3 regions of the Lysobacter sp. K5869 genome follow, and region 3 is predicted to be linked to each of the others. Evidence: riboswitches for the same ligand, from Rfam matches in the RefSeq annotation. Region 3 holds a riboswitch; each other region holds the start of a gene.

The links. Region 3 has a riboswitch for cobalamin ahead of J5226_RS22435 (cobaltochelatase subunit CobN). Riboswitches for the same ligand answer to the same signal wherever they lie in the genome.
Region 1: another riboswitch for cobalamin. It lies ahead of btuB (TonB-dependent vitamin B12 receptor); the one in region 3 lies ahead of J5226_RS22435 (cobaltochelatase subunit CobN).
Region 2: another riboswitch for cobalamin. It lies ahead of btuB (TonB-dependent vitamin B12 receptor); the one in region 3 lies ahead of J5226_RS22435 (cobaltochelatase subunit CobN).

Annotation. Positions count from the first base shown of each region.
Region 1 is NZ_CP072597.1:2,284,481-2,286,738, forward strand. Features, by position in the region: gene J5226_RS09840 (TonB-dependent receptor) at 1-632, opposite strand, end outside; cobalamin riboswitch at 1,038-1,293, shown strand; gene btuB (TonB-dependent vitamin B12 receptor) at 1,410-2,258, shown strand, end outside.
Region 2 is NZ_CP072597.1:145,210-147,467, reverse strand. Features, by position in the region: gene btuB (TonB-dependent vitamin B12 receptor) at 1-804, opposite strand, end outside; cobalamin riboswitch at 927-1,185, opposite strand; gene J5226_RS00620 (TfoX/Sxy family protein) at 1,723-2,184, opposite strand; gene J5226_RS00615 (GAF domain-containing protein) at 2,181-2,258, opposite strand, start outside.
Region 3 is NZ_CP072597.1:5,284,380-5,286,637, reverse strand. Features, by position in the region: gene J5226_RS22440 (hotdog domain-containing protein) at 1-296, shown strand, start outside; cobalamin riboswitch at 569-806, shown strand; gene J5226_RS22435 (cobaltochelatase subunit CobN) at 997-2,258, shown strand, end outside.

The sequences.
Region 1 (2,258 bases), 3.0 Mb from region 3:
CCGGAGAGCTGGTATTGCTCGCCATCGCCGGCGCTGTACTGGCCGTAGCGCGCGGCCACCGAGCCGCCTTTGCCGGCGCCCTTGAGCACGATGTTGACCACGCCGGCGATGGCGTCGGAGCCGTACTGCGCCGAGGCGCCGTCGCGCAGCACTTCCACGCGTTCGATCGCGGCGATGGGAATGGCGTTGAGATCGACCGGCGAAGAGCCGCGGCCCTGGCTGCCGTTGAGGTTGATCAGCGCGGTGGTGTGGCGGCGCTTGCCGTTGACCAGCACCAGCACCTGATCGGGAGCGAGGCCGCGCAGCTGCGCGGGGCGGACCGCGTCGGTGCCGTCGGTGATCGCCGGGCGCGGGAAGTTGAGCGAAGGCAGGGCGCGCGCCAGCGCGGTGGCGAGTTCGACCGTGCCGGTGGCTTCCAGGGTTTCGGGCGTGATGATGTCGATCGGCGCGGTGGATTCGGCGACGGTGCGGTCGCTGACGCGGGTGCCGGTGACGATGACTTGATCGAGGGTCTTGGCGTCGGCTTGCGGCGCGGGCTGCTGGGCCAGCGCGGCGGGCGCGGCCAGGGCGATCAGCAGACCGAGGGCGAGGGGATGGCGGGTGCGGAGGCGGTGCGTGCGGCTGGCGTGCATGAAGACTCCTGCAAGGGGACTGACAGCGATGTCATTCGGGTTTAACACGGTCATAACAACCGGGTCAATGAAGCGGCCAGAAACCGGCTAACGCAAGTAATCAAAAGGTGGTAGCCGCCTCGTTTTCGGCCCTGGGGCGGGAGGCGGGAGAGCGGCGAGGGGGAGGGCGGGCGAAAAAATCCGCCGGACCCGCGACGCTGCACGGGCCGGCGGCCGGAAAATGGGGGTATCGCCCGCAAAGGGCCGACAGGCAGACGGCCCGGACGCGAGCATGGCGGGGCGTGACGCCGGGCTGGAATCAGACGAGTCTGAAATCGCATCGCAGGGCGCGCGATCCGTGCGCTGCGTCGGCTCATCAGGCTCCCGGCCGCGCCGCGCGCTGGCGTCGGCGCGGCCAGCGGCTGCTAAGATGCCCGCGCTCAAGGTGATCGCCGGCACAGTCCGGCGATTGAAACGGGAATCCGGTCGCGCCGCTGGCCAGTTCGTCCAGAACGGTCCGCGCGCTCAAGCCGGAGCTGCCCCCGCAACGGTAGGCGAGTAGACGCACCGCAACGGCCACTGTGCTCAGGCATGGGAAGGCGCGGTACGGGAACCCCGGACAAGGACGCTCCACCGGTTCCGCTCGCAAGCCCGGAGACCGGCCCGGAGCGCGAACCGACCGGCGGTGGGCCTGGTTGCGGACGATCGCGCCCGCGCGCATTGCTCCGAGCCGTTTCTCCGCCGGTCCCGACCCTTGTCGGCCGCGCGGGTGAGGCGCGGCCCGGAGACCCGTACGCAATGCCGCACTTCGCTTCCCTCCCGCTTTCCCCGCGCCCGCTCGTTTCGCGCTCGCTCGCGTCGGCCTTGTCCGTCGCCTTGCTCGGCGCCGCCGCCGGCGCGCAGGCCGCGCCCGCGGTCGATCTCGATCAAGTGGTGGTGACCGCCACCCGCACCGCGCAGACCCAGGACGCGACCCTGGCCGCGATCACCGTGATCGACCGCGCCGACATCGAACGCCTGCAGCCGGCGTCGCTGCCGGACTTGCTGCGCGGCACCCCGGGCGCGTCGTTGGCCAACAACGGCGGGCCGGGCAAGAGCACCTCGCTGTTCCTGCGCGGCACCGAGTCCGACCACACCCTGGTGCTGGTGGACGGCATCAAGCTCGGCTCGGCCACCAGCGGCGGCGCGTCGCTGCAGGACATTCCGGTCGACCAGATCGAACGCGTGGAGATCGTGCGCGGCCCGTTCTCCAGCCTCTACGGTTCCGAAGCCATCGGCGGCGTGATCCAGATCTTCACCCGCCGCCCGCAAGGCCCGTTCGTGCCGAGCTTCAGCGTCGGCATCGGCAGCCACCAGACGCATCGCGCCTCCGCGGGCGTCGCCGGCAAGGGCGAGCGCGGCTGGTACTCGATCAACGCCGCGCACGAAGACACCGACGGCATCAACGCCTGCCGCGGCAAGCCCAATCCGCGCGGCGCCGGCTGCTTCACCCACTCGCCCGATCGCGACGGTTATCGCAACACCTCGCTGACGATGCAGGGCGGCTACCGCTTCAACGAGCAGTGGGACGGCGAGGCGCGCGCGTTCCGCGCCGAGGGCTACAACGAGTACGACGGCAGCCAGAACAATCAGGCCGACATCGTCCAG
Region 2 (2,258 bases), 830 kb from region 3:
CTCCGAGTAATTGACGAAGCTACCGTCGTAATCGTTCTGGCCTTCCGCGCGCAGCGCCTGACCTTCCACGCTCCACTGCTCGTTGATCTCGACGCCGCCGCGCAGCGACAGCGCGTGGCTCTCGTAACCGTCGCGATCGGGTTCGTCGGTGAAGCAACCGGCGAACACCGGGAAACCGGCGCCGCGGCAGGCGTTGATGCCCTGGGTCTTGCGGAAGCTGTAGTCGGCGCCGAACCAGCCGCGGCCGCTGCGGCCGCCGAAGCCGGTGCCGAACTCGACCGTGCCGTTGCTGCCGCCGCCGGCGTGCACGCGCGGGGCGAAGCCCTGGCGCTCGCGGCGGGTGAACACCTGGATCACGCCGCCGATGGCGTCGGCGCCGTACAGGCTCGAACGCGGGCCGCGCACGATCTCGATGCGGTCGATCAGCTCCAGCGGCAGATCCTGCAGCGAGGCCAGGCCCGAGGTCGGCGAACCGATGCGGATGCCGTCGACCAGCACCAGCACATGGTCGGATTCGCTGCCGCGCAGGAACAGCGTGGTCAGCTTGCCGGCGCCGCCCTGGTTGGAAATGGTGATGCCGGCGCGGCCGCGCAGCAGGTCGTTGAGGTCGCGCGCCTGGCTGCGCTCGATGTCGGCGCGGTCGAGCACGTCGACCGGAGTCAGCAAGTCGTTGACGCTGACCGCGGTGCGGTTGGCGGTGACCACGACTTGATCGAGATCGGTGGCCTCGCCGGCGGGCGCGGCGACGGCGGCGGCCGGCAGCGCGAAGGCGATGGCGAGGGACAGCAAGGTGAAACGACGCATAAGACACTCCTGCGCGCGCGATCCTGCGCGCGACGTACGGCGAAGGGCGGCAGCGGGGGAGAGCGAACGCGAGCGAGGCCGGCGCGAAGGCGCGGCGACCGCCGCGATGCCCTCCGCATCGCAACCTGTGGGGGCTTCGGGGCCGGTCTCCGGACTCGCGGGCCGAACCGGCGGACCGGTTCCGGCGCGGCGCCTTCCCATGCCGATGGCGCGAAGGCCGGTGGCACAGTGGCGATGCCGCGCGTTGGGCGCGCTTACCGTTGCGGGGGCAGTGCCGGACTGGCCGCGGCGGGATCGTCGATCCGCGCCGCCGGACGTCACCGGCTTCCCGTTTCAACCCGGCGGCCTGGCCGCGGGGTCACCTCGAAGCGGGGCGCAGTGTACGCGAAGTGGGGCGGGGCTGCCCGGCGGGCGGCGCTCGCTCGAATCCCCGTGCCGCGGGCGGGAGCGGGGCTTCTGAATCTGCGGGTGGCCGGGCTGCGGGCTCCATCTCCGTGAGCGGGGAGTGGGCTCGAGGGTTTTCCCGGACAGCCGGGTGGCGCGGGCGTCGTCGGCGTTGGTCCTTCCCGTCGGCGGGGTGCCGCCGCGGGCTCCACCTTCCATGAGAGGAATGGGTTTAAGGATTTCCCGGACAGCCGGGTGACGCGGGCGTCGCCGGCGCTCGTCCTTCCCGTCGGTGGGTTGCCGCCGCGGGCTCCATCTTCCATGAGGGGAGTGGGCTTAAGGATTTCCCGGGCAGCCGGGTGATGCGGGCGTCGTCGGCGCTTGTCCTTCCCGTCGGTGGGAGGGGCGCTTCAGAACGCCGGGCGTCGTGGATTTGCGCGAACGTCTCGCGCTTCGTCCCTCTCCCGCTGGCGGGAGAAGGGTTCCAAAGATCGTCCCGCCCCTGCCGAGAGCAGGGAGCCGGACCAGGGCCGCTCAATCGCGCCCGTCGTCTTCGTCGCGGCCGCCGTGATGATCGTCGCCGCCGTCGCGATCGCGCTCGCCGCCGTCGCGTTCTTCGTCGTGATCGCGCGGCTCTTCGCGACCGCCGCCGAAGCCGCCGAAGCCTTCGTCGTGCCGATCCTCGTTATGCACCGTGGTCCGCACCGGCGCGGCCGCCGGCTTGTTGCGCGGCGCCGGCAGCAGCGCGGTGGCGGCGTCGGCGGCCAGGATCAGCTCCTGCCGGCGCTCGTCCGGAATCTCCTGCCAATGGCAGTCCAGCAGCGCGCCTTCGATCGCGTAAAGCAGGTTCAAGGTCGGCTTGAAGCCCGCGCGCTTGACCCGCATGAACGCCTCGACCGTGCCGATCGCGGCGATGTCCTCGTGCGTGCGCAGCCCCACCTGGCGCAGCCACGCCGCGCTCTTGGGGCCGATGTTGCGCAGCTTCGCTCCGCTCATGCCAACGACTCCACATAGACCCGCGCCAAGGCTTCCAGGCCGGCCTGATCGTCGGCGTCGAAACGGTCCGGCAC
Region 3 (2,258 bases):
ATCTGGTCACCGTGCACACCAAGCTGATCCACACCGGCACCAGCAGCATGCACTTCGCCGTCGACGTCAAGGCGCGCGACCCGGGCCTGGACGACGGCGAATCCGAAGAGCGCCTGTGCACGCATTGCGTGATCGTGTTCGTGGCGATGGACACCGTCGAAGGCAAGCCCACGCCGGTGCCGCCGTGGACGCCGGTCACCGAAGACGACAAGCGCCTGGCGGAGTACGCGCTCAAGATCATGGAATTGAGCAAGGGCATCGAGGCCACGGTCGAGCGCTACGTGCACGAAGGTTGAGCCCGGCGCGCGCCGAACCGGCCGAAGCCCCCTGTAGGAGCTGCGTAAGCTGCGACCGAGGGTGGCCGGTCGCGTAGTAAGCGCAGTGACGCGGTCGCGGCTCACGCCGCTCCTACAGTCAGATCGCGTAGCAGCCGGAGCCCCTGTAGGAGCTGCGCAAGCTGCGACCGCGGAGTGGCCGCTCGCGGCGCAACCTTCATTCCACCCGCGACCTCTCCATACCCCGCCGCCCGTCGCAACGCCGACCCCGCGCACGCACGCCTGTGCTAGATTGCGCCGGCTTTGCATCAGGTGCCGCACCGCCGTCCGGCGGCGCGGTTAAACGGGAAGCCGGTGCGCGCGCAGTTCGACTGCACGCCATTCCGGCGCTGCCCCTGCAACGGTAGGCGGGCGAAACCTCGGCATACAGCCACTGGAGAACTCTCTCCGGGAAGGCGCCGAGGCTGCCGGATCGCATCGACGGTCCGGCCCCCGCGAGCCCGGAGACCGGCCGATGCGTTCGCGGTGGACGTTGCGGAGGGCGGCGTCGCGCGCCGGTCGCTGCGTTTCGCGCCGTTCGTGCCCGACATCCTTTCCACGCGTCCATCCCATCCATCGATGCGCACAGGGCGTGCGCACAGCGAGGTCGGCGATGCGGCGTGTGCGTGCGGCGGTGAAAGCTTGGTGGAAACGGTGCGCGCTCGCGGCCGCGCTGACGGCGGTGTCGACGACATCCGCGCAAGCGGCGACGGTGCTCGGCGTGGTGTCCGAACGCGCGGCGCCGGAAACGGCCGAGGCGGCGCAAGCGGTGTTGGCCGCGCGCAGCGGCGACCGCATCGTGCTGCGCACGCCGCAGCAACTCGAAGCGCTGGACAAGGCGCAGCTGCAGCAACTCGTCGCCGGCAGCGACGCGGTGATCGCGGTAGCGCTGTTCGGCGAGCAAGGCGTGCGCCTGCGCGAAACCGCGCAACGCCTGCGCCGGCAAGGCCATGGCCCGCGCCGCCTGTACGCCTTCCACGGCGAAAGCGGCTTGGCCTACGCCAGCTACGACGAGCGCCGCGACCTGCGCGCGTTGACCCAGAACGAACTCGGCCAACTCACCGCCGATGCGCCGCCGCCGGCGCTGCTGGCGCGCGCCCGCGCCGACGCCTTCGCCAGCGAATGGCTGGACGTGCGCGCGCTGTGGCGCGAAGGCGGGCAGGACAACCTGCGCCGCGCGCTGCGCTTCCTGCTCGACGGCGGCGCGGTGCCGAAAGCGCAGCCGCAACCGGATCTGATCCTGCGCCAGAACGGCACGGTGGTGAACGCGCCGGCCGCCGACGCGCGGCCGCTGCTGGCCGTGCTCGACCTCAACAACGCCGACACCGTCGCCGGCGACGCGCTGTGCGCGCGGGCGCAGGCGCGCGGGCTGGCCTGCCTGGGCCTGTACGCGCGCTGGGGCGAGGCCTCGCTGGACGCGGTGCAGCGCTTGCCCGCCTTGCTCGGCGCGCAACCGCTGGCGGGCTTGGTCGTGCTGCAGGATTTCGTCGTCGGCGCCGCCGAAGGCCGCGACGCCGCCAGCACCGCGATCGCCAAGCTCGATGTGCCGGTGTTCAAGGCGATCCGCATGCTCGACCGCAGCGCGGCGCAGTGGCGCTTGTCCGGCGACGGCTTGCCGATCTCCAGCGTGCAGTACCGCGTGGCGATGTCGGAACTGCAAGGCAGCAGCCAGCCGATGGTGCTGGCCGCGGCCGGCCCGGCCCGCATCGACCCGCTCACCGGCGTGCGCCTGCAACGGCCGCAAGCGCTGGCGCCGGAGATCGACGCATTGGTCGAGCGCGCGCTGCGTTGGCGGCATCTGCGCGAGACGCCGCCGGCGCAGCGCAAGATCGCGCTGATCTACTACAACCACCCGCCGGGCCGGCAGAACATCGGCGCCGACAACCTCGACGTGCCGGCCTCGTTGCACGGCATCCTGCGCGCGATGCGCGCGCAGGGCTACGC